Regions from separate parts of the Pseudarthrobacter raffinosi genome, predicted to be linked through region 2. Evidence: riboswitches for the same ligand, from Rfam matches in the RefSeq annotation. Region 2 holds a riboswitch; each other region holds the start of a gene.
What was found. Region 2 has a riboswitch for S-adenosylmethionine ahead of NG697_RS12245 (aminotransferase class V-fold PLP-dependent enzyme). Riboswitches for the same ligand answer to the same signal wherever they lie in the genome.

Region 1 (9,947 bases), on a different contig from region 2:
TCGTCCGCGGGCCGTTCCTCAACGCCAACCTCGGGTACTGGGTTGATTCCACCCTCAACCGGCGGGGCATCGGATCTGCGGCGGTCCGCTTCGCCACTGACCATGCCCGGACAGAACTGGGCCTCCACCGGGTCCAGGCGGCAACGCTGCTCGACAATGAGCGCTCACGCAAGATCCTCAAACGCGCCGGGTTTCGGGAAATCGGCGTGGCGCCGCAGTACCTGAAGATCGCCGGCCGCTGGCAGGACCACCTACTCCACCAACTGCTCCTCCACGGCTGACGCGATCGCGGCCGAATCAACAGCGCCTGCGCCACCTCACCGGCCCTCACGGTTCGCCTAAGCTGGCCCCGAGCACTCTTGAATCCGCAATCGAAAGGCACCCCATGAGCACCGACGCTCACATCCCCGTCATCCTGGGCGGCGCACGGACCCCCTTCGGCAAGTTCCGCGGCGGCCTCTCCGGGCTCACCTCCAGCGAACTGGGTGCCCACGCCATCCGGAACGCTCTGAAACGGTCCGGTGTGGCGCCGGAACAGATCCAGGCCGTCATCGTAGGCCAGGTCATCCAGGCGGGTGCTGGCCAGGGACCCGCCCGGCAGGCCAGCCTCGCCGCGGGCATCGGCTGGGACGTGCCCACCGTAACCATCAACAAACTGTGCCTGTCCGGCCTCACCGCGGTGATCGATGCCGCCCGGATGATCCGCGCCGGCGAGGCTGATTTCATTGTGGCGGCGGGCCAGGAATCCATGACCAACGCCCCGCACCTGCTGCCCCGGCTCCGCGGCGGCGTGGCCATCGGCGATGCGCCGCTGCTGGATTCACTGAACTTTGACGGCCTGCAGGACCCCGTCTCAGGCGAACTGATGGGCTCCGCCACCGACGCCGGGAACGCCCGCCTGGGCATCAGCCGCGAGGACCAGGACGCCGTCGCCGCCCTTTCGCACCAGCGGGCGGAGGCCGCCCGGGCGGCCGGCATCCTGGCTGAGGAGATCGCTCCGGTGGAGGTCCCGCAGCGCCGGGGACCCGCCGTCGTGATTGATGCCGACGAAGGCATCCGCGCCGGCACCACCATCGAGACGCTGGCGGCACTGAAGCCCGCCTTCTCCAAGGATCCGGCGGCCACCATCACCGCCGGTTCTGCCTCCCCGCTGTCAGACGGAGCCGCAGCAGTGGTAGTGGCCAGCAAGGCAGCTGCGGAAGCGGCCGGCCTCAGCTGGATCGCGGAAATCGGCAGCCACGGCCAGACCGCCGGACCGGATGGATCCCTGCATTCCCAGCCGTCCCGCGCCATTGAGCGAGCCCTGAAACTCGAAGGGCTGACCATTGACGACGTGGACCTCATTGAGATCAACGAAGCCTTCGCCTCGGTGGTGCTGCAGTCCGCCACGGACCTGGGGATCGACGCGGACAGGATCAACGCAGACGGCGGCGCCATCGCCCTGGGCCACCCGGTGGGCGCCTCGGGGGCCCGCCTGGTCCTGCATCAGGCACTCGCGCTGAACCGGCGCGGCGGCGGGACAGGCGTGGTTGCGTTGTGCGGCGGCGGCGGCCAGGGCGACGCCCTGATCCTCAAAGCCTGACGCCAGGTTCAGCCTCCGGGTCCAAGGATCACCAGCGGCACCAAGCGTTCCGCGCACGAAACCCGGACCAGTTCCGGTTGCCCCTGAGCCGCCCGGTTGTTCACTCCGGTGTCGTCGCACCAGTCCACGCCATAGGGGTAGGCGGTGACAGCGGCGTTCCCGGCCGCCAACTCGGCCGGGACGGTGAACACGAAAGTGAAGCCGCCGTCGTCGGTCATGGGAGCGAGCTCCTCCAGCACTGCGGTACCGGCCGCATCCTTGACCGTCACCTGGACCCGCGCGTCGCTGCCGTAGCGGGCATCGCAGGTGGTGTCCGGGGCACTGACGGTGACCCGGTCGCCGGGTTGGGCGGTGGCAGGCGAGACGGAAAACTCCGGCGGCATACAGGGCGGCGGTGCGAAAATGTTCCGGCAGCTTGTCACCCCCACCAGCACCGGCACGGCGCACAACGTCACAGCCAAAACGCGTGCCCAGGCGCCCGTCAGTGAACGCCCTCGAAAGTTCCCCATGACCCGATTGTCCCGTCGGCGCCGGCGTTACGGAAGCACGGTGGGATTACGGAAAAACGCGTTGGTTACGGAACATGACGACGGCGGCGGTGCGGCCGGGCGGGCCGGATGTTACGTTTTTGGGGAGTAATGAGAACCGGCGCCAAGCCCTGACTGGCCGGTCGGCAACCCTCCCTTTCGCGGCGGGGTGCCTCAGGTGAATACTCGGCATATCGACCCATTCGAGCTGCAAGCGTGAAAGAAGGAGTTCCGTCGTGTCTGACGCACCCGCCCCCGCCCCCGCCCCCGCCCCCGAAGAGAAACTGTCGTACCGGCTTGTCACCGGGCCGGATGACAGGTCTTTCTGTGAACGGATTTCCACTGCCTTGGCCGAAGGGTATGTCCTGCACGGCAGCCCGGCCGCGACGTCCAACGGCGGCGTTGTGATTGTTGCGCAGGCACTCATCCTCCCGTCGGCCATCGCCACCGCTGATGCCGCCGTCGCCTCCGCCGTGGATGACCTCGATTTCGACGGCGAGGGCCACGCATGAGCTACGCCGGAGACCTCACCCCGCAGCAGGCCTGGGCCAAACTCGAACAGGGCGCCATTCTGGTGGATGTCCGGACCGAAGGTGAATGGGCCCACATCGGCATCCCGGACACGAAGGCCACGGACAACGATCCCCTGTTCATCCCGTGGACGTTCCCGGGTGGCATCCCGAACCGGGATTTCATCACCGACCTGACGCAGCAGGCCCCGGTGGACGACGGCACTGAACTGGTGTTCCTCTGCCGCTCGGGCCAGCGCTCCATCGCCGCCGCCATCGCCGCGACGCAGGCCGGTTTCACCTCCTACAACGTCCTGGAGGGTTTCGAGGGCGAGCCGGACCGCTACGGCGAGCGCACCGTCAACGGCTGGAAGAACCGCGGCCTGCCCACCAATCTGGGAATAGCCAAGTGACCTTCAACCCAGACGCCGCCAGCTGGAGCGCCGAGACGCAGGCGGTGCGCGGCGGGCTGGACCGCACCAACTTCCAGGAGACCACCGAGCCGGTCTTCCTGAACTCGGGCTTCGTCTACGAGTCCGCTGCCGCCGCCGAGCGCGCCTTCACCGGTGAGGACGAACGCTTCGTCTACTCCCGGTACGGCAACCCGTCCGTAGCCACATTCCAGGAACGCCTCCGCCTGCTTGAGGGCACCGAAGCGTGCTTTGCGACGGCGTCGGGCATGTCAGCCGTGTTCACCGCACTGGGCGCCCTGCTGGCGGCCGGGGACCGGGTGGTTGCCGCGCGATCGCTGTTCGGCTCCTGCTTTGTGATCCTGAACGAGATCCTGCCGCGCTGGGGCGTGGAAACCGTGTTTGTTGACGGCCCGGATCTTGAGCAATGGCGCGTCGCGCTGTCGGAGCCCACCACGGCCGTGTTCTTCGAGTCGCCCTCCAACCCGATGCAGGAAATCGTGGACATCGCCGCGGTCAGCGAGCTGGCACACGCCGCCGGGGCCACCGTCGTCGTCGACAATGTCTTTGCCACTCCCCTGCTGCAGCGCTGCGGCCAGCTGGGTGCGGACGTGATTGTGTACTCCGGCACAAAGCACATCGACGGCCAGGGACGTGTCCTGGGCGGCGCCATCCTGGGCACCAAGGAGTTCATCGACGGCCCGGTCAAGCAGCTCATGCGGCACACCGGCCCGGCCCTCTCCGCGTTCAACGCCTGGGTGCTCACCAAGGGCCTCGAAACGATGGCGCTGCGCGTGAACCACTCCTCCGCGTCCGCGCTGCGGCTGGCCGAATGGCTCGAACAGCAGCCGGCCGTCAGCTGGGTCAAGTACCCGCTGCTGAAGTCTCACCCGCAGTACGAGCTCGCCGCCAAGCAGATGAAGGCCGGCGGCACCGTCCTCACGTTGGAACTTGCGACGACGGGTGGCCGCTCCGGCAAGGAAGCCGCCTTTGCGCTGCTGGACGCCTTGCGGATCATCGACATCTCCAACAACCTGGGCGACGCGAAGTCCCTCATCACCCATCCGGCCACCACGACGCACCGCGCCATGGGCCCCGAGGGCCGCGCCGCGATCGGGCTCAGCGATGGCGTGGTGCGGCTGTCCGTGGGCCTGGAGGACGTGGACGACCTCATCGGCGACCTGGAGCAGGCCCTGAAGCACATCTAGGTCTGGTTGGCCTGGTTCTGATTGGCGCGAAGGAACAGTTGAGGCCCTGTTTCTTGCGTCTTTCGGGGCCTCAACTGTCCCTTCGCGCCGGGAGGCCGTGACGTATGAACGCACACCGGGACTGGGGCCGGCTGCTTTCCAACATCCCGCTGCCCGAGCAGAACCTGGCGGGAATCGCCGTCGGCGTGGTCCTTCAGCGTTTGATGCCGCTCCGGCTCGGCGGGCCACACTTTCTGGTACGGACCATCGGCGCTGCATCGTTGGCGACGGGTAGCGCAATCGTCAGCTGGGCGTTGCTGGCTGCCCGGAACACCGGGTTGTCCCGGCCCGATGCGTTGCTAACCGCCGGGCCCTATGCGCACTCGCGGAACCCGATGTACGTGGGCTGGGCCCTGGCGCACCTGGGAATTGGGCTGCTGCGCGATGATGCCTGGACGGTGGCGGCCCTCCCGGTGGCTTCCGTGGCAGTGCACCGCGGGGTGCTTGGAGAAGAAGAGATCCTGGCGGCGTCGTTCCCGGTGGAGTTCAGCCAGTACCGCTTGTCTGTTCCCCGGTATGTGCTTCGCCTTCGCCGTGCATGGCGAGCCGGACTGCCACGTCATCCCCGTCGCTGATGCCTGCCGCATCCCTGGCGGCCTTCTTGACGGGCAGCAGGTAGGAGCTGCTCTTGCTGTCCGGGAAGACCGAGGTCTGCCAGCTGTAGCCGGAGATTTCCGCCGTGACTTTGACCGAGCCGAAGCCCCTCCGGAACACCGCGGCCTCTTCCCGGAGGTCGTCGGCGACCTCGACAGGGAGGGTAAGGAAGTGCCAGCCGGATTCGTCGGGATAGCGCCACAGTTCGGCCCGGAATGAGTACAACGACGTCACGGCCTGAGTATGGCATGCCGCGTTGCCGGACGCATCTCCTGTCGGGGCCGGGCCAGGCGAATGACGCGTGAGGCAAACGCCGGCTCAGGCGAGTGGCTGGCGCAGCTGCCGGGAGGCCGTCTCCCGGACCGCGGCGGTCAGCTGGTTGAGCACCGGGGAGTCGATTTTCCAGCGCTGCCAGTACAAGGACACGTCAACGGGGCTCGCGGAGGCCAGCTCCACGAGGGCGCCGCTGCGGAGGTCTGCCAGGCACTGTTGCTCCGGCAGCAGCCCCCATCCCAGTCCCAGCCGGATGGCCTGGGCGAACTCGGCCGACGACGGCACATAGTGCCGCGGCGCGGTCAGTTCCGCGCCGGTCATCGTGCGGAAGAACCCGTCCTGCAGGTCATCCTTTCGGTCAAAGTCCACCACCGGGGCCTGGCTCCCTGCAACAAGTTCCGGCCCGTCGGGCCACCAGCGCCGGAGGTAGCCGGGACTTGCCACCGCACGGTACCGCAGGGAACCCAGCGGTTCCACACTGCAGCCCTGGACCGGTTCCGGCGTTGCGGTAACCGCGGCCATCACCGATCCCGTCCGCAGGAGCTGGGTGGAATGCTGCTCGTCCTCCCTGCGCAGTTCGAAGCAAGCGCCGAGGTCCGGCGGAAGATTTGCCAGCGCAGGCATGAACCAGGTGGAGAGTGAGTCCGCGTTCACCACCAAGGGAATGGGCGCCGTCGGGCGGTCCCTGCTCTCGCCGAGCTCCTGCTGGGCGTCCCATTCGAGCTGCCGGACCTGCCGGGCGAACCGCAGGATGGCCTCTCCGGACGTTGTGGGGCGGACGGGGTTGGTGCGCTGCAACAGGATCTGGCCGGCCGCGTCCTCCATCGCCTTGAGACGCTGGGAAATGGCCGACGGCGTGACGTACAGGCTGCGGGCCGCCGCCTCGAGCGTCCCCTCGTCCACGACGGCCGCGAAGGTCCGGAGCTGCTCGAACTGGAACATCTTCATTAGCTTTCCTTAATAGAGCTTAGAATATTTAGCTGGAGTAATCCTATGTCCGCCCGTACGTTGGAGGATATGGATCTGACTGCATTTCTAGGCCCCGCCGCGCTGGGCTTCGGCACGGGCCTCGCCCTCATCGTGGCCATCGGCAGCCAGAACGCTTTTGTCCTCCGGCAGGGCATCCGCGGCGAGCATGTGGCCGCCGTCGTCCTGGTCTGCAGCGTCTCCGATGCGCTGCTCATCGCTGCGGGCATCGCCGGAGTGGGGGCGCTGCTCCAGTCGAGTCCCGTGATCGTAGACGTGGTCAGGTTTGCCGGCGCCGCCTTCCTGGTGGGCTACGGCGTTATGGCGGCGCGCCGGGCGGTTCGTCCTGGAGCACTAACGGCGTCGGGGCGGCAGCCCGCCGTCGGCCTCGGCGCCGCCATCAGCACGGTACTGGCCCTGACGTGGCTCAACCCGCATGTCTACCTGGACACTGTGCTGCTGCTCGGATCGGTGGCCAACCAGCAGGCACAGGATTTGCGTTGGTGGTTCGGGGGCGGAGCCATCGCCGCCAGCATCGCCTGGTTCAGTGCGCTCGGGTTCGGTGCCAGGGTCCTCCGGCCGTTCTTCGCGCGGCCCTCCTCGTGGCGCATCCTGGACGGACTCGTCGCTGCGGTCATGCTCACGCTGGGTGTGCGCCTGGCTGTCGGTGCATGACGTCGTCGTTTCTTGGCGCGAACGGACACTGTGGGCCCGTCACAGCGCAAGAGCAGGGCTATATCTGCCCGTTCGCGCAAAGCTTCAGGGAGAACTCAGGACAGGCGCACGCGCAGCAGCTCCGGGACCTCGTCCGCCTCACGCAACCCGGAAGTGCCGCGCATCGTGACACGCACGGCGTGGGCAACCACGGCCCCCAGCCCGCCGTCGTCGGGCGCCGATTCTTGCATCACCGCGTCCCGCACCCTGCGCTGTTCCGTGGAGCCGGTGCCGCGGGCAATGATGTCCTCGATGCCCTGCCGGGCCAGGGAAAGTTCGTCCTGCTCGGCGAGGACCGGAGCCAAATAGTCCACCAAGGATCGCACCACGTCGACGGCCGGCGCCGGCCTGAACGTGCCAAAATCCAGCAACTCACCGTTCAGGCCACTGCTGCTCGCCTGCCATGCCGCCATCCGCAGCAGCACCGTGGGCACCGGCGCCGGCTCCACGCCGTCGCGCCATTCACGGCTGGCCGATTCGACCAAGGCCCGCACCAGCACCGCGATCAGGGCAGCGTCCTCGGCGCGGAGGCAAACGTCGGCCACCCGGACCTCAACCGTGGGGTGGTTCCGGGACAGTCGGGCGTCAAAGTAGATCATGCCTTCATCCAGCAGCACGCCACTGTCCAGCAGACGCGTGACCACCCTCCGATATGCGGAGTACGTGCTGAAAATGGCCGAAGGGCCGGACATAGGCCAGCGGTTCCAGGCCTGGGTTCGGTAGCTCTCGAACCCTGTGGGCATCCCGTTCCAGAACGGCGAATTTGCGCTCACTGCCGTGAGCACTGCCAGCTTGTCCCGGATCCTGTCCAGCACTGCCACGCCCTCGTCCTTGGATTCGATGAACGTGTGGACGTGGAAGCCGCAGGTCAGCTGCTCCTGCGCGGTCAGGCCGAAGCGTTCCAGCATCCGGGCATAGCGGGCGTCCGGAGTGGTGTGGCTCGCAAGGCCAAACGGAGAAGTGGCCAGCGCAGCGACCCTGGCACCGTTCTTGATGGCCGCCTGGTCCGCCAGCAGCCGGCCGGCCCGGATCTGCTGCAGCAGTTCTGCGTACTCGAGGCAGGGACGGGTCTGGGTCTCGATCTGCTCAAGCTTCAGCTCGGCAGTCAGGCCAGTCCAGTCGTCGTGAGCGGTTTTTTCCTTGGCTGCCAGCGCATAGGGACGTTCCGGGGCGTCGTCGGCTGCCATCCGGCGGCCAGCCAACATCGCATCCGCGAGGGCAAGCGGCTCCCCCGTGTCCGGATCAACGATCAGGAGCTCTTCCTCGACGCCGAATGTACGCATTCTTATATTGTGCTGCAACGCCCGCCAGGTTGACCCGGTTACTGCCGATCATGACGAAGCGCGAACCGGCAGATAAAGCGCTCAAATCCGCCTCTGGGGGTCGTTATCTGCCAGTTCGCGCCAGGCGGAGGGCCGCAAGTGTACGTTCGCGTTAGTCCTGGAAGTACTCCACCTTGGCGCCGATGGTGTTGAGCCGTTCCGCCAGGTCTTCGTAGCCGCGCTCGATCACGTAGATATTCCGCAGCTCCGAAACACCCCGCGCCGCGAGCATGGCCAGCAAAAGGCAGGCGGCGGGGCGGAGCGCCGGCGGGCAGCCCACCTCGGCGGCCCGCCACTTCGTGGGGCCGTTGACGTAGATCCGGTGCGGGTCCAGCAGTTGCACCTGGGCGCCGAGCCGGTTGAGTTCGGTGAGGTAGATGGCCCGGTTCTCGTAGACCCAGTCGTGGATCATGGTCTGGCCGTCGGCGTTGGCGGCGATGACCGCGAAAAACGGCAGGTTGTCGATGTTCAGGCCCGGGAACGGCATCGGGTGGATCTTGTCCTCCGGCGCCCGCAGCTCGGACGGCTTGGTGGTCACGTCCACCAGCCGGGTGCGGCCGTTGCGCGCCACGTACTCGCCGGAAATCTCCAGCTGCTGGCCCATCTGCTCCAGCGTGGCCAGTTCGATCTCCATGAACTCGATGGGCACGCGGCGGATGGTCACCTCTGAGTTGGTGACGATCCCGGCGGTGATAAGGCTCATGGCCTCAATGGGGTCCTCGGACGGGAAATACTCAATGTCGACGTCGATGAGCGGCTGCCCGGTGATCTTCAGTGTGGTGGTGCCCACGCCGTCGATCTTCACGCCCAGCATCTCGAGGTAGAAGCAGAGGTCCTGGACCATGTAGTTGGGGCTGGCGTTGCGGATGACGGTGGTGCCACGGCGGTGCGCCGCTGCCATGATCGCGTTCTCGGTGACAGTGTCCCCGCGCTCGGTCAACACAAAGGACCGGTCGTGAGTGTCCGGCGGCGGAGCCTGCACGGCGTAGAAACCGGCAGTGGCTTCCACGGAGAGCCCGAACTGGCGCAACGCCTGCATGTGGGGCTCCACGGTGCGGGTACCTAGATCGCAACCGCCGGCATAAGGCAAGCGGTATTCCGCGGATTCGTCCAGGAGCGGGCCCAGGAGCATGATCACGCTGCGCGTGCGGCGCGCCGCGTCCACATCCATGGCTTCAAGGTCCAGGACGGCGGGGCGGCGGAGCTGGAGGTCGGTGTCGTTGAGCCACGTGCATTCGACGCCGATGCTGGTCAGGACCTCCACGATCCGGTTGACCTCTTCGATCCGGGCGAGCCGGCGCAGGACCGTGGTGCCGCGGTTGATCAGGCTGGCGCACAGCAGCGCCACACCGGCGTTCTTACTGCTGTTGACATCCACCGCACCGGACAAGGTGCGGCCGCCTTCGATCCGCAGGTGCGTCATCTGCGGTTTGCCTACTTTGACGATGCTGCGGTCGAAGATCGTTTCGAGCCGCTGGATCATCTTGAGGCTGAGGTTCTGCTTGCCCTGTTCCATCCGGGCGACGGCGCTTTGGCTGGTTCCCAGCGCGGCGGCGAGCTGGCCTTGGGTCCAGCCCTTCTCGGTCCGGGCATCCTTGAGCGTGGCGGCGATGTGCTCGGCAGTTTCCTGAGTCATAACAAAAAAATATCACAAATGAGCTATTTTATGGGATGCGAATCGGAGTGGCGCCTGAAATCCCAGCAAATACCCGATTCATGAGATAGCAGCTCCTTGATGATTGTCCTTGACCAGCCACTCGCTCGGCGGGAGACTGAAACATCGGGTTCACCCGATAACGGAAG
Region 2 (9,947 bases):
TGAGCAGCAGGACAACCGCGAAGCCCTTCGCGAGGTCCGGGAACGCAACCGCAGGTAGGAATGATTTCCGCCGGGCATGCGTTATGATAGATAGTCCGGCAGGGATTTGTGCGTGCACAGCCCGGCCGGTTTGAAAACAAAATACGGGGATGATCGGTTTCGACGATGTTAGTCGCGACAGGTGAAGCGGGCCGAGGATGCAGAATTATCTCGTAAACGCTGTCTGCAAACCAATAAGTGCCAAATCAAACCGCACTGACTTCGCTCTCGCTGCCTAAGCAGTAAGACAGTCCGTCAGCCCGAGGTTGCTATTGCCCCGGATCCTGGCGTCATTTAGATAGCCACTGCTGCTTGCCTCCGTCATCGGGGCAAACGGGACTCTTAGATGACTGGGCCCGGATCAGCCACCTGTTTGCAGGAGGGCTGGGGCCGAGAAAGTCCGACGCAAACTGCGCCCGGAGAAGCCCTGTTAACACAACATCGGACGGGGGTTCAATTCCCCCCATCTCCACATTTTGAATGTCGCAAGACATTGCCAGAAGACCCGGACCCGCGTCCGGGTCTTCTGGCATTTAAGCGCGGTGTTGAGTGCCCTGTTCACCCACGGCGTAGCTTTTCCGGGACTACGCGGTGCTACCCCGTGGTTGTCGCCAATAAGCTCCGGCGCAGCAGCAGGTCTGGAAGCCGGGGGCAGCAACGCCAGCCAGGAGGTGTGCCATGGAACAGGCGCAGGAACCCAATGCAGCGGCCGACGACGGTCCGCTGGACTCGTATTCGGAGACCGTCATGCGCGTGGCTGAGACGGTCACCCCGCATGTTGCGGCCATTGAAATGACCGGCAACCGCCGTAACGGCCGGTTCCGCATGGGCGCAGGCTCGGCGGTGCTCTTCACTGAAGACGGCTACCTGCTCACCAATTCGCATCTGGTGGCCGGCACCCATCAAGGCCATGCCGCCTTTGCTGACGGCAGCCGGACCGATCTTGCACTGGTGGGGGCGGATCCTTTGTCCGACCTCGCGGTGCTCCACGGCAGGGCACCGAAAGTGGCCCCGGCGCAGTTCGGCGATGCCGAGACGTTGCGGGTGGGCCAGCTGGTCATTGCGGTGGGGAATCCGCTGGGCCTGGCCGGATCAGTTACAGCGGGTGTGGTCAGCGGCCTGGGCCGTGCCATTCCGGTATGGTCCAGTGGCAACCGGCGCGTGATCGAGGACGTCATCCAGACCGACGCAGCACTCAATGCCGGCAGTTCCGGCGGAGCACTGGCCGATACGCACGGCCGCATCGTGGGAATTAATACCGCAGTGGCCGGAGCGGGGCTGGGCCTGGCCGTGCCCATCAACACCACCACGCGGCGCATCATCTCAGCGCTGCTGAAGGACGGCCGTGTCAGGCGGGCTTATCTCGGCGTGGTCAGCACACCTTTCCGGCTCAATGCCAGCGCAGTGATCAGGACGGGACAACGGGACGGGCTGCGCGTGGTGGAGGTTCTGGCCGGTTCGCCTGCAGACCGCGGGGGCCTGCGGGCGGGTGACGTCATCCTGACAGCCGGAAGCCGCCCCGTCAGCAACGCCGAGAGCCTGCAGAAGCTGCTGTTCGCCGATGCGATCGGCCAGCCGCTGCCGATTCGAGTGCTGAGGGACGGCCAGGAAGTGGACATTGTGGCAGTGCCCGAAGAGATGGCCGGGAACGGGTAACCCGCTACCGGCGCTTCTTCAGGTGCGCTACCGGGTCCTGCGGGCCTTCAATCGGGCTCTTGGCCTTCTTTTCCGCGCGTTTTTCCTTGATGGTTTTGACCGGCTTCTTGTGCAGCTGCTGGTGTGGTGACTTGTCCGGCATGGCATGCTCCTTACGACGTGGGACGGGCTGCGTCCCACTTCGTAAAATACGCCTGTTCAGCCCCGAATGTAATGCCCGGAATCAGTCCGGAACTGCAACGTCCGCGATGCCCACGAAACGGGTGCCGACGCCGTCGAACTCGCTCCGGATGAGGCCCGGCCTCAGCGGCGGCACCTCGTCCGGGGCATGGTGCTCGCACACCACATACGTGAATTCCGGCCACCATTTTTTGGGCCGGGCCGCTTCCTCGTAGCCGCAGACGGCACATTCCAGATGCACCCAGACCGGACGCTTGCCGGTCCGGTTGGCCCGCGACTGGATCAGCCATGCCGGTGGGTTGTCCAGGATTTCGCCCAACTCCGCCTCGGTCAGTCGTTTCGGGATGCCATGGCGCTGGGCCATTTCCATCGGTACATCAAGGGCAATTGCTGCGTCGCGTCTGCTAATCATCAGAGTCAACGATACGGGACCGGGACAAACCTGAATGAGTCCCTTACGACGCCAGTGCGATGCCGACAGCCGCCGCGGCAAATCCGGCGGCCAGGTTGGCGCCGATGTTCAGGGCGGCGGCACTGAACCTCGACTCGCTCAGGAGCCGCACCGTGGCGGTGGTCCAGGAGCTGAACGTGGTGAGCCCGCCCGCCAGGCCGGTGGCGACAGCGGTCTGCCACTCGGGGGCAAGGCCGAGCCGTCCGGTGATGCCGATGGACAGTCCGATGATCAGGCACCCGGTGACGTTGACGGTGAGCGTGGCCCACGGCCAGTGCCGCAGCCTACCGCTCGGGCTGACGGCCGTGCGGAGCCCCTCGCGGTGGGCGAACCAGCTGTCGACGGCGAAGCGCAGCAGGGCGCCCGCCATGCCGAACACTCCCACCAGGACCGCGCCCATCACGGCGCTGTCCCCGCCCGGTCACCCTGCAGCCGGTCGGTGAGTAGCCGTCCGGTCCGCCAGCCACCGGCCGCGCCGCCCAGTCCCAGCAGCAGGGATAGCCCCAGGTAGGCGATCCACACGGGATGTTCGCCGGCCCTGGACAGCTGGTCACTCGAGAAAACGACTGCTGAGAACGTGGTGAACGAGCCCAGGAGTCCGGGCCCCAGGCCGGCGCGGAGCCAGAATGCCGTCTGCGGCCGGGCCATCCAGACCGTAGTGAGGGCAGCCAGCACAAAACTTCCGGTGACGTTGATGGCCAGGGTGGTCCAGGGCATTGCCCCCACGGTTTCCGGAAAGGCGAGTCCCAGCCCGTACCGGAGTTCCGTTCCGGCGAGGCCGCCTGCCGCCACGGCCAGCCAGGCCCGCCAATGCGGCGCGCGGACGTTCGTCATTCAGCTGCCGCTGAGGGTGCAGCCGGTATGGGGGTGGTCACTGTGGACCCAGAGCGCCGCGGTGACTTCATCCGCGAGATCGTAGTCCCGCTTCCTGCCGGCGTTGCTGATCCGCACCACCAGCGCTCCGCCAAACGGCTTACGGCCCACTACCTCCACCTCGTCGTCGAGGTCAATTTCCTCGGCCGAAAGATACCGCAGCAGATCAGGGTTCTCGTCGCTGATGCGGGTGATCCGGCCGGTGTGCCCGGGATCGAGTTCGCCGAGGAGGTGGGCCTCGGGCAGGCGCACGGTGCCGTCCGCGGCGGGGATCGGGTCACCGTGCGGGTCGCGTTGCGGGTTGCCCAGTTTTGCCGCCATGCGCTCAATAAACGTGTCCGACACCGCGTGCTCCAGCAGTTCGGCTTCGTCGTGGACTTCGTCCCAGCTGTAACCGAGCTCCTGCACCAGGTAGGTCTCAATGAGCCGGTGCCGGCGCACCATGGACAATGCCAGCCGGACCCCGGAGTCTGTAAGGGTGATGGCGCTGTATGGCTTGTGGTCCACCAGGCCCTGGTCCTTGAGCTTGCGGACCATCTCCGAGACCGAGGAATTGGCCACCCCCAGGCGCTGCGCGAGCTGCGAGGACGTGATGGGTTTGTCCTGCCACTCCGTGAAGCCGTAGATGACCTTGACGTAGTCCTCGATCGAGGAGGAGGGCGCGCTGGTCTTCACGTTTCCAAGCCTACCCGGTGGTCAGCGCCCGTCACGCCTTCGTGGCCCGCCACGTCAACGTCAGGTACGGCAGGCTGATCTCCTCTTCGGCGGCGTGCCCCAGGTGTTCGTGCAGGTACCAGTCGAGGTTGGCGAGGACCTTGCCGCGCGTGGCTTCGCCGGCGCGCAGGTAGTAGCTGCGGGACTTCGTCAGTTCCATGATGTCCGCCGTGCTGAGGCTGTCCTCCCACCGCGTCACATGGCTCTCGAGCCCTTCAAACTCCGGCCCCACCACCGGGCGGAACCCGGGCTTGTAGACGTCGCCCGCGTGCATGATGCGGGACAACCGGTGCACCCACGGAACGGACGTGTCCAGCTGGTTCCAGATCAGCCCCAGCGTTCCGCCGGGCCGCAGGATCCGCGCCAGTTCGGTGCTCGCCGGCAGCGGATCGCACCAGTGCCAGGCCTGCGCCACGCTTACGACGTCGAACGAGGAGTCAGCGAGTCCCGTCGCCTCTGCCGTCCCCTGCGTCGCGTCCGCCGCCGCGTAGTGGGCCCGCAGCTGTTCGAGCATGTCCGGCGACGGATCCACGGCGGAAACCGCCAGGCTGCGTTCCAGTAGAAGGGCGGTGAACTTGCCGGTTCCGGCGCCCACGTCCACGGCGTCCGTGGCCCCGGCAGGGATCAGCCAGTCCGCTGAGTCGGCAGGGTAGCCAGGGCGTACGCGCTGGTAATGTTCGCCGCCGTCCTGGAAACTCTGTCCGAGTTCCAGGCGGCGTCCGTGCTCAAGTCTGGGGCCACCCCGTGCCACGTGCGGCCTCCTTCAACTGAGCCCATCGGTATCCTTCGAATTTACCGCATGGGCCGCAGCCGGGTGGGCAGCGGTCAGGTCAGGAACCAGGGGAGGAAAGCGTCAGTCAGTCGTCAAGGCACGGAGCCGCGCCGGCGGTGCCCGGCGTGTTGGGAGCCCAGTGAGGGTACGTGCGGGAGTCGTTGGCCGGAACCCAGCGGCCCGCGTCCACCACGTAGTCCCAGCCCAGGCCGGTCCGGCGGAGTTGCTCCAGGCCGGCAAGGAGCCGCTGGGCATCCTCCAGCCGTGAGCCCACGCCGAAGCTGGCCCGCAGGGAACCGGAGGGAAGGCCGAGGCGCTTGAGCAGCGGGTGCGCGCAGAAGCGGCCGTCCCGGAGACCAACGCCATGCTCGGCCGACAGGTACGCGGCCACAAGCCCGGCGTCGTACCCTGCCACGGAGAAGTTCACCACGCCGATGGTGCCCGCTTCAGCGTCCGTGTCCGAGAAGATCTGGTGCACGGTGACGCCGTCGATCTTCCCGAGCCCTTCCACCAGGAATGACCTGATGGCTGCCTCGTGGGCGTGCCAGCGGTCGTGGTCCAGGGACGCGATGACCTGGGTGGCGCGGGCCAGAGTGGCCGCGCCGAGGACGTTGGGGGAGCCGCCCTCGTGCCGGGCCGGACCGGTGGCCCAGCTGACGCCGTCGAGCCTGGCCTCGCGGACGGCGCCGCCGCCGGCCAGGTGGGGCGTGCCAGCGTCGAGCCAGTCGGTGCGGCCCACCAGGACGCCGGAGCCGAAGGGCGCGTAGAGCTTGTGCCCGGAGAAGGCGAGGTAGTCGACGTCGTCGGTGCTGATATTGATGCGCCGGTGCGGCGCCAGCTGCGCGGCGTCCACCACGATCCGCGCTCCGTACTCATGGGCGAGGGCGGCCAGGGCCTTGATCGGGAGGATCTCGCCGGTGACGTTGGAGGCGCCCGTGACCGCGAGGAGGCTGACGTTGCCCTGCTCAAGTTCGGCGCGGAGGACCTCGAGGGTCCCCACGATGGTGTCCGCGGCGACAACGCTGCGGTGCGGGACTCCCTGCCACGGAAGCAGGTTGGCATGGTGTTCGATGTCCAAGTAGAGGACATCGCCATTGGGCCGTCCGTCCGTCGCCGGCAGGCAACCCGCCAGCAGGTTCAGCGAGTCGGTGGTGTTCCGGGTGAAGATGACGGAGTCGTCCGGGCGCCCGCCCACAAAGTCGCGCACGATGTCCCGGGCGTTCTCGTAGACGGAGGTGCTGATCTGCGACGCGTAGCCGGCGCCGCGATGGACGCTGGCGTAGAACGGCAGGATCTCGTTGAGGTAGGCCGACACGACGGAGAGGGCGGGAGCGGATGCGCCGTAGTCCAGGTTCGCGTACCGGACATGGCCGCCCTGGATCAGCGGTGCCTGGATTTCCGCCCCGGTGACCGCAGAGAGGGGGCGCCCTGCAATAGCGGCGTCATCGTGGATCAGCGCAGTGGCATTGGCGGGGGCGGCGTTGCTGGGAGAAACAGTGTTAGGGGAGACGGTGGCAGTTGTCACGGAGACCTCACTCTAGAAGGACTCCCGGTAACGGGAATCCGCGCTTGCCGTGTCCATTCCGGACCGGCCTGGTCGTCACCCGGGGCACCCCACCGCGAATGGAGGGTTGCCGGCCAGCAAACCGGGGTTTCGCGCTGGCACTCGTGACCTGTTAAGAAGCCTAGAACATCCGCCGCTGCAGAAAGGAAGCTCGGCCCAATGTTAAGGACTTTGTTACGCGCGTTTGAGGAACAGCCTCATTTGTCGAAGATACGACGGCGGACGCCCCCTTGAGGAGGCATCCGCCGTCGATAATTCGAAGAAAGTGCCTAGAGGAGATCGTCCAGATCCGGGTTCAGCCGCTTGAGCACCTCTGAGTGCAGGATGGAGTTCGTGGCCAGGGCGTTGCCGCCGAACGGCCCGTCCTGTCCCTCCAAGGAGGTGAAGCGGCCGCCGGCTTCCACTACGATGGGCACCAGGGCAGCCATATCGTACAGGTTCAGTTCGGGCTCGCAGGCGATGTCCACGGAACCTTCGGCCACCATGCAGTAGGACCAGAAATCGCCGTAGGCGCGCGTGCGCCACACGTCCTCGGTCAGGCCCAGGAACTCATCCAGGTTGCCGCGTTCCTTCCAACCGCCCAGGCTGGAGTAGGACAGGGAGGCATCCGAAAGTTTGGAGACGTCGGAGACGCGGAGCCGCGTTGCGGCGGCAAGGGACTTGCCCATGTACGCGCCGGAACCCTTGGCGGCCCACCAGCGTTTGCCCAGCGCGGGCGCGCTGACCACTCCCACCACGGGTTCGCCTTCGTCCACGAGGGCGATCAGGGTGGCCCAAACCGGGACGCCGCGGACAAAGTTCTTGGTGCCGTCGATGGGATCAATGATCCAGCGGCGGGAGCCATGGCCCGAACTGCCGAATTCCTCGCCCAGCACGGCGTCGCGCGGACGCGAGCGGGACAGCTGGCCGCGGATGGCTTCCTCCGCGGACTTGTCCGCGTCCGTTACCGGCGTCAGGTCCGGCTTGGTCTCGATGCGGAGGTCCAGTGCCTTGAAGCGGCTCATGGTCTGGTCATCCACGGAATCTGCCAGCACATGGGCAAGGCGCAAGTCATCGTTGTAGCTCGAAGCGGGTTGGATCATGGTTCCAAACTACCGTCTCAGGGCCGCAGTGTTGGGGACATCGGCGTCCCGTCTAGCCGATGCTGCCGAGTTCCTTGGTTTCCTGGCCCACCAGGCGGGGATCCGTGCCCAGCAGCCGTCGCAGGGACGCGAGCCGGGCCGGGCCGGTGGGGCCCGCGTGGCCGGCGGACACCCAGGCATCCACGCCGCAGTTGACGGCCGCGGTGTTGTGCTTGCAGCCACGCTCGCAGGCATCCGTACCCGGCTCCAGGTCCGGGAAGGACCGCAGGATCCGGTCCGGGTCCACGTGGGCCAGGCCGAACGAACGGATGCCAGGGGTGTCGATGATCCAGCTTCCGGCGGGAGCTCCGGTCAGCTTCAGGGCTAGGGCCGACGACGACGTGTGGCGGCCGCGGCCGGTCACGGCGTTCACACCACCGGTGGCCCGTTCGGCCCCGGTGAGCGCATTGACCATGGTTGACTTGCCCACGCCGGAATGACCCAGCATCACCGAGACCTTGCCCTCGAGGTACGCGCGGAGCTGCGAAACTGCGTCACTGTCCAGGCGGGCCGAGAGGCCGTCGTCGGAGCGGGCATCGATACCTGAGGCTTCGGAGTCCGACGTGCGGCTGATGATCACCGGGAAGTCCAGGTGCTCGTAGTTGGACAGCAGTTCCGCCGGATCCTTGACGTCCGCCTTGGTGACGAGCAGCAGTGGCTCAATGCCGGCGTCGTAAGCGGCCACCAGGGCGCGGTCGATGAAGCCTGTGCGCGGCTCCGGGTTTGCGGCGGCCACCACCACCACCAACTGATCTGCGTTGGCCACCACCGCACGCTCGATCGGATCAGTGTCATCGGCGCTGCGGCGCAGCAGGGTCCTGCGGTCCTGGATCCGGACCAGGCGGGCCAGCGTGTCGGGTTCCCCGGAGACATCTCCAACGAGGGAGACGAAGTCGCCGGCAACCACGGGGGAGCGGCGGAGTTCGCGGGCCCTGGCTGCGATGATGATCCGCTCGTCGCCCGAGTCTTCGCCGACGACGGCGGTGTACCGGCCGCGGTCCACGGTGATGATGCGGCCCGTGACGGCGTCGTCGTGGCTGGGGCGGTCCTTCGTGCGCGGCCGGGAGCCCTTTTTGCTGGGCCGGATCCGGACGTCGGACTCGTCCCAGGAATCAGTGCTGCGTGCCACCGGGCGAACCTTCCATGCCGTCGGCGGCAGCCGCGCCCTGGGCCAGCATGTCGGCCCACATCTGCGGGAATTCCGGCATGGTCTTGGCAGTGGTAGCGATGTCCTGGACTTCGATGCCCGGCACCGCGAGGCCGAGGATGGCACCGGCGGTGGCCATTCTATGGTCCGCGTAGCTGTGGACGACGCCGGCGTGCAACTTTGCCGGGCGGATCACCAGGCCGTCGCTGGTCTCCTCCGCGTCGCCGCCGAGGCGGTTGATTTCGGTGACCAGCGCGGCCAACCGGTCCGTCTCGTGGCCGCGAAGGTGCGCGATGCCGGTCAGCCGTGAAGGTCCGCTGGCCAGGGCGCAGAGGGCCGCCACGGTAGGGGCGAGTTCGCTGGTTTCGTCAAAATCCGCACCCTTGATCTCTGGCCCGGCAGTGACGGTCAGGACGCCGTCAGCCAGGCTGACGTCCGCGCCCATGTCCGCCAGGATGCTGCGCCAGAGGTCTCCCACCTGGGTGGTGCCGGCGGGCCAGTCCGGGATCCGGACGGTGCCGCCGGAGGCCAGCGCGGCGGCCAGGAACGGGCCGGCGTTGGAGAGGTCCTGCTCAATGCGCTGGTCAAAGGCGCGGATGGGGCCTGGTGCCACTACCCAGTGGTTCGGCACGGAATCGTCAATTGATACACCGACGCCCCGGAGTACTGCAACGGTCATGTTGATGTGGTCCAGGCTCGGCACCGGTTTGCCCACGTGCTCCAGGTGGAGTCCGTCGGTAAACCTGGCGCCGACCAGCAGGAGGGCCGAGACGAACTGTGACGACGCACTGGCATCGATCACCAGGTGGCCGCCCCGGACTTCCCCGGTGCCTTCCACGGTGAACGGCAGCGACGAGGGGGTCCCGCCGTCGTCCGCGGTCAGGGCCACCCCGAGGGCTTTCAGGGCCTCGATGATGGTGCGCATGGGACGCTTCCGGGCGTGGGGGTCGCCGTCGAAAACGCTCACGCCGTTGCGCAACGCCGCAAGCGGCGGAACAAAACGCATTACTGTTCCGGCGAGGCCGCAGTCAATGTGCGTCCGTGACGACGGCGCCTCCTGGCTCAGGGGCATGACCTCAAGGTCCGGCCCGAACGCGCCGTCGCCGGGCACCTCCGTGATGGTGGCTCCCAACTGGCGGAGGGCGTCGATCATCAACGCAGAGTCCCGGGAATGCAGGGGGGCGCGGAGGCGGGACGGCCCGTCAGCCAGCGCGGCCAGCACCAGGAACCGGTTGGTCAGGGATTTTGAACCCGGCACCGTGACGGTGGCGTTGATGGGCCTGCTGGCGAAGGGGGCCGGCCAGTGCGGAACGGTGCCGGTGGAGCTGTGTGAGTCGGTGGCTGCGGGCGGGGTGGAACCGGTCATCCGTCCTTACGCCCCCGTTGCGTGTTCGACGGCGCGGCGCACGGCCTTGTCTGCCTTGTTAAGC
Region 3 (9,947 bases), on a different contig from region 2:
GGCTGGGCGGCCATATTGGCTGGCGGGCGCGCGACGGACATGAAGACCCGCGCTACAAGGCCCTGCTGGACCCGGCGCCCGGATCCAGGAACGCGTTCGCGCTCCGCCGTGTCTACCTGCCGCAGGGCGTGGTTATGTTTTTTGTGACCCTGACGCTGCAGGTGGGGATGTTCGCCACCGGGCCTGTCGGGTGGGTGGCCGTGCTCGGCGTCCTGCTGTGGGTGACGGGGTTTGTGTTCGAGACCGTGGGCGACTGGCAGCTGGCCCGGTTCAAGAAGGATCCGTCCCGCCGCGGCACGGTGTTGGATACCGGTTTGTGGCGGTATACCCGGCATCCCAACTATTTCGGCGACGCGGCTATCTGGACGGGGCTGTTCCTCATCGCCGCAGACTCCTGGCCGGGCATCCTGACCATCCTGTCCCCGGCACTGATGGTGTGGACGCTGGCCGGGAAGACCGGGAAGCCCTTGACGGAAAAGGCGATGTCCGGGCGGCCCGGTTACCGGGAATACGTCGAGGCAACCAGCGGCTTCATCCCGTGGCCGCCTAAACGCCGGTAACCTCCCCCGGGTGGGGTCAGTCCGAGACGATCAGCGTTTCGGCACCGGCCTGGCGCGCCTTGCCGGATTCCAGCAAGGGCTCGACGGCGGCGCGCAGCGCGGTCATCGAATCGTCCAGTTCCAGCATGACCGGGTGCTGGTACGCGAGGAGCGAGAGCAGGTCACGGACGGCGGCTGCGGCGTCGTCTGCCTCAAGCGCGGGTTCGTGGCCCACAAACACATCCGTGGCCTTTGCGCCCTGGGCCGAAGCATCCGCCGTCGGGTCCTGGGCTGCCTCCGCATAGCTCACCGCAAAGGCACGGATCCGGCCCTTCTTGCTGGGGGAAACCCCGGCGCCAAAGGCGGATCCCGGCTCGGCGCGCAGCACCAGCGCACCGTGGGCGCCGGTGAGGTCATCCAGGAACAGCTTCTGCACCTGCCCCACCGACAGCACGCCCGGCGAATCCCAGCCGTGGATCGACGTGTAATACCGCCCCACGACGTCGGTCAGCTCAACCGAGCCGGTGGCGAGGTCCATCACGACGTCGGAGCCGGCGTTTTCGTCGTTGGCCAGCCCGCCGCCGTCGTTCTTCGCAGGGAACACGGGCAGCTTGAGTGCGCCCGGCTCCACCACCACCAGCCGGGAACGCTGGATGGGCGCGAGCCCGAACGCCTCGGCGAACGCGGCCCCCGGAGTGCCCGGCTGCACTTTCGCGCGCAGCCGGGTAACGCCCGACGGCGCCTGCTCGGCTTCGCGGCGCAGCATGGTCAGGAGCGTGGCACCGATGCCGGCGCGGCGGTGATCGCGCGCCACCTCGATGTAGGTCCACAGCCGCTCCGGGTGCAGCGAGGCCTCGTAAACCACGCCCGCCGCCACCGGAATGCCGACGCCGTCAATGACGTCCTCGGCCACGATGCAGCGCCGCCAGGGGGTGCCGTCCGTGCCGGCTGAGGAGACGGTCAGGGCACCGCGGAACTGCCGGGCCTGCTCGGTCTCCGGGCCGCCCCAGATTTCCAGCAGCGTCAGGTCATCGCCCTCACGCCATTCGCGGTATTCGATCGCCATGCTCAGGCGCCGATCAGGCGGGCGGCCAAGTAGCCTTCCACCTTGTCCAGCGAGACGCGTTCCTGGCTCATGGAGTCGCGTTCACGGATGGTCACGGCCTGGTCCTCGAGGGTGTCGAAGTCCACGGTGATGCAGAACGGGGTGCCGATCTCATCCTGGCGGCGGTAGCGGCGGCCGATCGCGCCGGCGTCGTCGAAGTCGATGTTCCAGTTCTTGCGCAGCTGCGCGCCCAGGTCCTTGGCCTTCGGCGAGAGGTCCTCGTTGCGGCTCAACGGCAGCACCGCAGCCTTGACGGGGGCCAGGCGCGGGTCAAGGCGCAGGACGGTACGGACGTCGACGCCGCCCTTGGCGTTGGGTGCCTCGTCCTCGGTGTACGCGTCCACCAGGAACGCCATGAAGGAACGGGTCAGGCCTGCGGCCGGCTCGATCACGTACGGGGTGTAGCGCTCGTTGGTGGCCTGGTTGAAGTAGCTCAGGTCCTGGCCGGAGGCCTTGGAGTGCGTGGAGAGGTCGAAGTCGGTGCGGTTGGCGATGCCTTCGAGCTCGCCCCATTCGGAGCCCTGGAAGCCGAAGCGGTATTCGATGTCCGTGGTGCCCTTGGAGTAGTGGCTGAGCTTGTCCAGCGGGTGCTCGAAGAAGCGCAGGTTCTCTTCCCGGATGCCCAGGCCGGTGTACCAGGACATGCGCTCTTTCATCCAGTACTGGTGCCACTCTTCGTCCGTGCCGGGCTCGACGAAGAACTCCATTTCCATCTGCTCGAACTCACGGGTGCGGAAGATGAAGTTGCCCGGTGTGATCTCGTTCCGGAAGGACTTGCCGATCTGGCCGATGCCGAAGGGCGGCTTCTTGCGGGAGGTGGTCAGGACGTTGCTGAAGTTCACGAATATGCCCTGGGCCGTTTCGGGGCGCAGGTAGTGCATGCCTTCGTCGCTGGCCACCGGGCCGAGGAAGGTCTTGAGCAGGCCGGAGAACTCCTGGGGTTCGGTCCATTCGCCGCGCGTGCCGCAGTTGACGCAGGCAATGTCCTTCAGGCCGTTCTCGGCGGGGCGGCCCTTCTTTTCTTCGTACTCTTCCTCGAGGTGGTCGGCACGGTAGCGCTTGTGGCAGGAGAGGCACTCCACGAGCGGGTCCGAGAAGACATCAACGTGGCCGGAGGCTTCCCATACCTGGCGGGGCAGGATGACGGAGGAATCCAGGCCCACCACGTCCTCGCGGCCGCGGACCATGGACTGCCACCACTGGCGCTTGATGTTTTCCTTCAGCTCGGCGCCGAGGGGTCCGTAGTCCCAGGCAGAGCGCGAGCCTCCGTAGATTTCACCGGCCTGGAACACAAAGCCCCTTCGCTTGGAAAGGGAAATGACCTGGTCGAGTACGGATTTTGCTGCCATGGTGGACTCCAATTTCTACAGGGCCGCTGGGTGCGGTCCGCGGGTATCTGGCCCCGCTGCACGTGGGTGCATCACCGCTGGGTGCGGGCGGGGCGGGCGAAGGAACGAGATGCAGAGAACTGCGTGTCCTAGCCTACCGGCCGCTGCCTCCGGAAGGCGCCCCGCGGCCACGGCAGTGTGGCCAGGATGATGGCGGCCAGCGTCAGCAGTGTGCCCAGGACGGTGGCCGGGGCCACGACGCTCCCGGGGGCCGGCACCAGGAGGTCCAGCCCCAGGGAGCCAAGGAGCTGTCCGGCGATCATGCCGAGCCCGGTCACCAGCACTCCCAGCTCCGATGCCCAGCCGGTCCACCAGCAGCCCGCTCAGGGTCTGCCCGGTCACGGCGGCGACGGTAAACAGTGCCACGCCCAGGATGCCCACGGTGAAGGACTGCGCGAAGACAAATAGGGCGCCGATGCCGCCGGCCAGCACGTATACGGGCGGGAAAGCCCGGGTCCGGACCGCCGGCAGGATCCTGGCCAGACCGGCGCGGCCGCTGGGCAGGATCAGGGAGATCAGGATCATCACCACCAGGTCGGTGCTGAAACCCACCACGGCCGAGGCGATGCCGTCGTTGAGCCGGACGCCGAGGGCCCCGTTGATCCGGCCCTGGACGGGAATGGCCAGTCCCGCGCCGACGGCCAGCGGGAGCCCCGCGAAGCGCGGCATCCGTGGGGTGTGGGTCATTGGATTCACCTTACGTCAGGCATTATTGCTTGTATGAGCAACCAGGACATTCAAGAGATCCCCATCCGCGACAGCATGATCCGTCTTGGCCAGCTCCTGAAGCTCGCCAGCCTGGTGGAGGACGGCGTGGAAGCCGCCGAGCTGATCAAAAATGGACTCGTCAAGGTCAACGGCGAGATCGAGGACCGCCGCGGACGCCAGCTGCACCACGGCGACACCGTCACCGTCAACGGGCAGACCGTGCAGGTTGTGGCACCGGAAGCCTGATTTAACAGGCCTGGCTCAGCCTCAGTCGGTGAGGACAGCGTAAGCGGCCGGCGGCACTGTGCCGCCGGCCGCCGTCGTACGTTTATTTGTTCAGCACCTCGTGCGTCAGGAACTCGGAGACGTGCCCGATTTCCTGCTGGTTGATGCCGTGCCACATGCCCGTGTATAGGACCTTGGTGAGCTTGACGTGCCCGCGCACCCAGCCCATGGTGTACTCGATCTTGTCGGGCGTGATCACGGGGTCCTGCTGGTCGCGGCCCCAGAAGAGCGGCACTGTACCGTCCAGTTCGCCATCCTTGAACGTGGGGTCCCCGTCCGCGTTGACCACAAAACCGGAAAGCCCGACGACGGCGGCGTAGTCAGCGGGGCGCTGCCGGAGCAGCGTGGTGGCCATCGCCATTCCCATGGAAAAGCCGAGCAGCGTCACCGTCGGGTGGTCGGCCTTGACGGTGTCAATCCAGTCCTGCACGTAACCGGCGCCAGCTTTGACGGCGTCGAGCGTGTATTCGATGGAGGCCGTCAGGGGGAACCACATAAACCCGGGGCCCGTAGCCAGGGGCGCCCGGAGCGAAGCAACTACAAAGTCTTCGGGAAGCATATCCGCCAGGCTAAGCAAGTCCTGTTCGTTGGCGCCGTAGCCGTGGAGCAGCACCAGCAGCGGCTTTCCGGTGCGCTGGTCCTCCGGCCGGGACCACAGAACAACGGGGGCGGGAAATACTTGGGCGTCAGTCATGGTTCCATTCTTACAGTTACCCGGCGGTAACTACCTACGGTGGCGTAGCTTGTGAGCAAGGAGGCAGGATAGGACCGTGAATGACACAAAAGCCATGCAGAGCCCGCCCAGGGCCACGGAAGCCCACCCCTGGAGCCGCTATGTGGCGATGGGAGATTCGTTCACCGAGGGCATCGGCGACCCGGACCCCACAAGCCCCGGCGGCTTCCGCGGCTGGGCGGACCGCGTGGCCGAGGAACTGGGCAGGGGCCAGGCGGACTTCGCCTATGCCAACCTGGCCGTCCGCGGCCGGCTGCTGCAGCAGATCGTGGACCAACAGCTCGCTCCGTGCCTGGCGCTTAAGCCGGACCTGATAACCCTTTCCGCCGGCGGCAACGATCTCATCAGGCCGGGCGGCGACCCCGACGCCCTCGCCGAAAAACTTGATTCAGTGGTCCAGATCCTGGCCACGGGCGGCGCCACGGTGGTGCTGTTCAACGGTCCGGATACCGGATCCTCGGTCCTGGGACGGATCCGCAGCAAGGTGGCCATCTACAACGAGAACCTCCGCACAGTGGCCGCCCGCCATGACGCCATCATCGCCGACATGTGGTCGCTCAAGCAGCTGAACGATCCGCAGATGTGGGACGAAGACCGCCTGCATTTTTCGCCGCTGGGACACCACACCATCGCCGCCATGGTGCTGGAATCGCTCAACGTGGACCACACGCTCGAGCCTCTCCGGCCCAAGCCCCTGCCCACCCGCACGTGGCGGACAGCCCGCTCCGAGGACCTGGTGTGGGCCCGCGAGTACTTTGTCCCGTGGGTGGTGCGGCGGCTGCGCCACCGCTCCTCCGGCGACGGAATCACCGCAAAACGCCCGACGCCGGGACCCGTGTTCGGCCCGGGCGTTCCGTTGGGTTCCGGCGAGGGGCCGCTGGGCACCACCGACGCCCGGCGCTAGCGGCGGCCCGGCGTGACCGGCGGCCCGGCGTGACCGGCGGCCCGGCGTGACCCCGGGACAGCTCCCCCGGACGGGCATGAATCCGGATGAGGTAGTGCGGCGGCGGCTTCACGCCCAACGGCTGCGCGGGCCCGGCCTGGGCGCCCCGGAGGACGCCGTCCGGCACTTGCTGGCTGTCCAGGCGCAGGAGTTTCCTTACGCCCGCTGGAGCCTGGCGCAAAGGACCGGCAGTCTTGGACCTGCCGTTGGGGCCCCGTCTCACCGGGTTGCTGCCACCTCGACTTCGGTGGCCACAGCCGCGGAGGTGGAGGAGGCGGTGTCCGACGGGCGCATCCTGCGCACCCATATCCTGCGGCCCACCTGGCATTTTGTGCACCGCGAGGACCTTCGCTGGCTGACGGCCTTGTCCGCGCCGCGGCTTCACCAGGGCAACGCGGGCATGTCCCGGCAGACCGGGATTGATGCCGCCGCCGCTGACCGGAGCGGACAGGTCCTGGCCGAAGCCGTCCGGGGCGGCTCACACCTGACCCGCGAACAGCTGGCCTCGCGGCTGCAGGACGAAGGGTTCGCGGCCACCGGCTTCCAGCTGGCCTACCTGATCATGCACGCCGAGATCAGCGGAATCCTGACCAGCGGGTCGCCAGTGCGCAGCCGGGGCGGGTCCCTGAAGCAGACCTACGCCCTTTTTGACGAGCGTGTACCTGCCGGCCCGCCCGGGCCTCCCACCCGGGCCGAAGCGCTCAGCGAGCTCGTCCGGCGCTACTTCACCAGCCGCGGTCCGGCCACCGTCAAGGACTGCGCCGATTGGTCCGGGCTCACCATGGCCGACGTGCGCCTCGGCCTCCAACAGACCCTGGCGGCTGCTCCCGAAACGCTGGCAACGTTGGTGATTGACGGCGTCGAGCATTATTTCGACGCCGGCGCGGAGGGCGGTTCGGAGGCCGGCAACGCCACGGCCGCGGCAGGACCGCGGATCGACCTGATCCAGTGCTACGACGAATACGTGATGGGCTATTCAGCAACTCGGCACGATCTGGGCGGCAGCGCTCCGGCGTTCCCGGTCGCCGGGGATCCGATGCATGTGGTGCTGCTGGACGGGCGGATGGCCGGCTGCTGGCGGCACACCATGTTCTCCGGCCGCTGTGAGCTGGATATCCGGCTGTCCGCTGCCGCGGACCGGGCCACGGAAGATGCCGTGCAGGACGCCGTGGACCGGTACGGGGCCTTCCTGGGGATCCCGGCCGCGCGTGTGGGCTCCGGGGTTAAGCTGGAAGGACACATATGAGAGGCGCTACACCGTGAACAGCTTGTTTTTCTGGATCATCATTCTGTCGTTCGTGATACCGATGGCGATGCGGATGTACCGGAAATCCGTGAACAAACGGAATCAGGAGCAGAGCTTTTCCGGCCGCTACCCCGAGCAGTTTCCAGGCGGCGGGCAGTACCCGGGCAGCGATCAGTACCCGGGGCCGCAGAACAAGCAGCCCCGTGACGGCTACACGCAGCAGGATTACATGAGTGGCGGCTTCCGGCAGATCATGAGCCCGCAGCCCCTGCCGCCGAGCCAGCCGTTGCCGCCCATGCAGCCGATTCCTTCTGCGGATCAGCAGTTCCCGCCGTCCGGCCAGCCGCAACCCAACGGCGAGCCGGTGCCGGAGCAGCGCGCGGAAGCACCGCAGCAGCCTGCCGCCCCCGCTATTCCCCTGCCGCCGTCGGGCCCGCAAGGGTACCGTGCCCGGAAGCTGGCCGAACTCGACCAGCAGTACAGCAACGGCGAGCTGGCCATGGAGGACTACATGAAGCGCCGCTCCGACATCATGAACGGCTGATCGCTTAGTCAGCGCGAGAGGACACTTGAGGCCCTGATTCCAGGGGCCTCGAGTGTCCTCTCGCGTTTAAGAGCAGGGGCTCAAGTGTCCGTTCGGGCTTAGACGAGGAAGGTCTTCCGGAGTTGGACGCCGAGCTGGCCGATCTCGGTCAGGAAGCCGTCGTGGCCGATCGGGGCCTCAATAACGTGCACGTCCACGTCGCCCGGGAGGGCGTCAGCCAGCTCACGGGACTGGGACGGGAAGTACAGCCGGTCGCTGTCCACGGCAGCCACGAAGAACCTGGCGGTGGCCCGGCCCAAGGCCTCGTTCAGCGAGCCCCGCCCGCGGCAGACGTCGTGGCTCATCAGGGCGTCGGTGATGGCGATGTAGCTGTTGGCATCAAAGCGCCGCACCAGCTTTTTGCCCTGGTGGTCCAGGTAGCTTTCCACCTGGTAGCGGCCCCGCTCCCCCAGCGCTGCCGCCTGGAACGGCGACTCCGGGTGCTGGGCCGACCGTCCGAAGCGGCCATGGAATTCCTCGGCGGAGCGGTAGGTGATGTGCGCGATGCGCCGTGCCAGGGCCAGTCCGTCCTCCGGCAGCGGACCGCCGTAGTAGTCGCCGTTGTTAAAATTGCTGTCCTGGCGGATGGCGAGCGTCTGCGCCTGGGCGAATGCGATCTGTTCGGCGGTGCTGGCGGCACCGATCGAGATAACGGCGCACCGCTGAACCCGTTCCGGATAGGTGACCGCCCATTCCAGGGCCCGCGCGCCGCCCATGGAACCGCCCAGCACGGCGTACCAGCTCGGGATTCCCAGCTGGTCAGCCAGCCTGGCCTCGGCCGCGGTGGTGTCCCGCAGCGTTACCAACGGAAAGCGGGACCCCCACGGCTTGCCGTCCGGGGCATCCGAGGACGGCCCAGTGGAGCCGTAGCAGCCGCCCACGATGTTGATGGAGACCACAAAGAACCGGTCCGTGTCCACCGGCGCACCCGGCCCGGCCAGCTGTTCCCACCAGCCGGGCTCGTCGCTGTCGCCGCGCGTCACGTGTGTGCTTCCGGTCAGGGCGTGCTCAATCAGGACGGCGTTGGAGCCGTCCGCGTTGAGGGTTCCCCACGTTTCATAGCCGAGGGTGACTTCCGGGAGGTATCCGCCGGCTTCGAGCTCGAGTCCGCCGATACTGGCGTAACGGACCACACCGTTCCCGGGTTCTGCGGTACGGGAAATCGTAATCGTCATGGAAGGACCTTTTCTACGCGCTTGCCCACCGTCAATTGACCGGCAGGCCAGGTCCTCACCCGGGGCACCCCGCCGCAAAAGAGGGTTGCCGGCCAGCAAGCCGGGGCTGTCGCTGGCACTCATGACCTGCTTCGAGTGTACGAACAGCCCCGGTCTATTGCTAAGCGTGTGACTGGTTGTGACTTCGCGGGAGCCCTACTGCGGCTGGCCTGCCGCGTCTTTGTTGGGCTCCGCCGCACCCTTGGCCGCCCGGAAATGTCCACTCCTGACGCATCAGGATTCCGGTAAGGCTACCCTTAGCTGAGAGCCGGATCACAAAGTGCCAAGATGATGGCATGCGCATGGATCACGTCTCTTACGCCTGTGAACAAGATGGCCTCGTTGCCACCACCGAACGTATCTCGTCCGCCCTTGGCGTTGAAGCCGTGAAGGGTGGCGTGCACCCCCGGTTTGGAACCCGGAACATGATTATTCCCCTCGCGGGCCATAAATACCTGGAAGTCGTGGAGGTCCTGAACCACCCGGCATCGGACAAGGCTCCCTTCGGGCAGGCTGTCCGGGCCCGATCCGAAGCCGGCGGCGGCTGGATGGGCTGGTGCGTCGAGGTGGACGACCTCGCTCCGTTCGAAGACCGCCTGGGCCGTGCCGCCGTCAACGGCAACCGCAAGTTCCCGGACGGCCGCGAGCTGGTCTGGAAGCAGATCGGCATCCTGGGCCTGATCGCGGACCCTCAGGTCCCGTACATGCTCAAGTGGGAGGGTGACCCCGCCTTGCACCCGTCCAACGCCTATGAGAGCAACGTCAAGATGAGCTGCCTGACCATAGCCGGTTCCGCCGAACGCGTGACGGAATGGCTGGGCGAGCCCGTCGAGAAGCCGCTGGAGGATGTGGCCGTTGACTGGGTGGCTCCGCATGGAACCCCGGGCATCCTGTCAGTAACCTTCGAAACCGCTACCGGAGCAGTCACCATCTGATTGCACGTTCAATAGCTTCGGCCGCCATCAGCGGGTGCCAATGATGCCACCCACCGATGGCGGCCGAATCCTTTTAAGCTGGACCTGAGCCGGACAAACCCCCTTAGCCCAGGCCCACAGCCCTGCCAAAGAGGCTGAAGCCAACGAAGGCAACGATGTCCAGCAGCGCGTGTGCGATAACCAGCGGCATCACCCGTTTGGTCTTTGTGTAGAGCCAGGCGAAGACCACACCCATCACTGCGTTGCCGATGAACGGCCCGAAGCCTTG

Region 1: it holds a riboswitch for S-adenosylmethionine, as region 2 does, so the genes downstream of both, NG697_RS11800 (DUF1737 domain-containing protein) here and NG697_RS12245 (aminotransferase class V-fold PLP-dependent enzyme) in region 2, are expected to answer to the same signal.
Region 3: it holds a riboswitch for S-adenosylmethionine, as region 2 does, so the genes downstream of both, metX (homoserine O-acetyltransferase MetX) here and NG697_RS12245 (aminotransferase class V-fold PLP-dependent enzyme) in region 2, are expected to answer to the same signal.

What each region holds. Positions count from the first base shown of each region.
Region 1 covers NZ_JAMXBG010000010.1:94,517-104,463, forward strand. Annotated here, with positions in the region: gene NG697_RS11785 (GNAT family N-acetyltransferase) at 1-281, shown strand, start outside; gene NG697_RS11790 (acetyl-CoA C-acetyltransferase) at 386-1,582, shown strand; gene NG697_RS11795 (hypothetical protein) at 1,591-2,091, opposite strand; SAM riboswitch class IV at 2,217-2,332, shown strand; gene NG697_RS11800 (DUF1737 domain-containing protein) at 2,346-2,621, shown strand; gene NG697_RS11805 (rhodanese-like domain-containing protein) at 2,618-3,031, shown strand; gene NG697_RS11810 (O-succinylhomoserine sulfhydrylase) at 3,028-4,236, shown strand; gene NG697_RS11815 (methyltransferase family protein) at 4,341-4,850, shown strand; gene NG697_RS11820 (DUF1905 domain-containing protein) at 4,762-5,103, opposite strand; gene NG697_RS11825 (LysR family transcriptional regulator ArgP) at 5,188-6,090, opposite strand; gene NG697_RS11830 (LysE/ArgO family amino acid transporter) at 6,160-6,783, shown strand; gene NG697_RS11835 (glutamate--cysteine ligase 2) at 6,879-8,105, opposite strand; gene NG697_RS11840 (UDP-N-acetylglucosamine 1-carboxyvinyltransferase) at 8,257-9,780, opposite strand.
Region 2 covers NZ_JAMXBG010000011.1:26,599-36,545, reverse strand. Annotated here, with positions in the region: gene smpB (SsrA-binding protein SmpB) at 1-58, shown strand, start outside; RNA gene ssrA (transfer-messenger RNA) at 146-514, shown strand; gene NG697_RS12280 (S1C family serine protease) at 718-1,695, shown strand; gene NG697_RS12275 (hypothetical protein) at 1,700-1,837, opposite strand; gene NG697_RS12270 (hypothetical protein) at 1,919-2,287, opposite strand; gene NG697_RS12265 (fluoride efflux transporter FluC) at 2,331-2,726, opposite strand; gene NG697_RS12260 (fluoride efflux transporter FluC) at 2,726-3,160, opposite strand; gene NG697_RS12255 (metal-dependent transcriptional regulator) at 3,161-3,874, opposite strand; gene NG697_RS12250 (class I SAM-dependent methyltransferase) at 3,906-4,664, opposite strand; gene NG697_RS12245 (aminotransferase class V-fold PLP-dependent enzyme) at 4,771-6,210, opposite strand; SAM riboswitch class IV at 6,246-6,359, opposite strand; gene hisN (histidinol-phosphatase) at 6,519-7,331, opposite strand; gene rsgA (ribosome small subunit-dependent GTPase A) at 7,384-8,499, opposite strand; gene aroA (3-phosphoshikimate 1-carboxyvinyltransferase) at 8,483-9,883, opposite strand; gene NG697_RS12225 (DoxX family protein) at 9,890-9,947, opposite strand, start outside.
Region 3 covers NZ_JAMXBG010000003.1:159,461-169,407, forward strand. Annotated here, with positions in the region: gene NG697_RS04385 (DUF1295 domain-containing protein) at 1-560, shown strand, start outside; gene NG697_RS04390 (GNAT family N-acetyltransferase) at 577-1,605, opposite strand; gene NG697_RS04395 (glycine--tRNA ligase) at 1,608-2,993, opposite strand; partial or broken gene NG697_RS04400 (DMT family transporter) at 3,122-3,719, opposite strand; gene NG697_RS04405 (RNA-binding S4 domain-containing protein) at 3,753-3,986, shown strand; gene NG697_RS04410 (alpha/beta hydrolase) at 4,069-4,719, opposite strand; gene NG697_RS04415 (SGNH/GDSL hydrolase family protein) at 4,814-5,662, shown strand; gene NG697_RS04420 (winged helix DNA-binding domain-containing protein) at 5,739-6,947, shown strand; gene NG697_RS04425 (hypothetical protein) at 6,961-7,491, shown strand; gene metX (homoserine O-acetyltransferase MetX) at 7,590-8,705, opposite strand; SAM riboswitch class IV at 8,718-8,832, opposite strand; gene NG697_RS04435 (VOC family protein) at 9,041-9,679, shown strand; gene NG697_RS04440 (CPBP family intramembrane glutamic endopeptidase) at 9,783-9,947, opposite strand, start outside.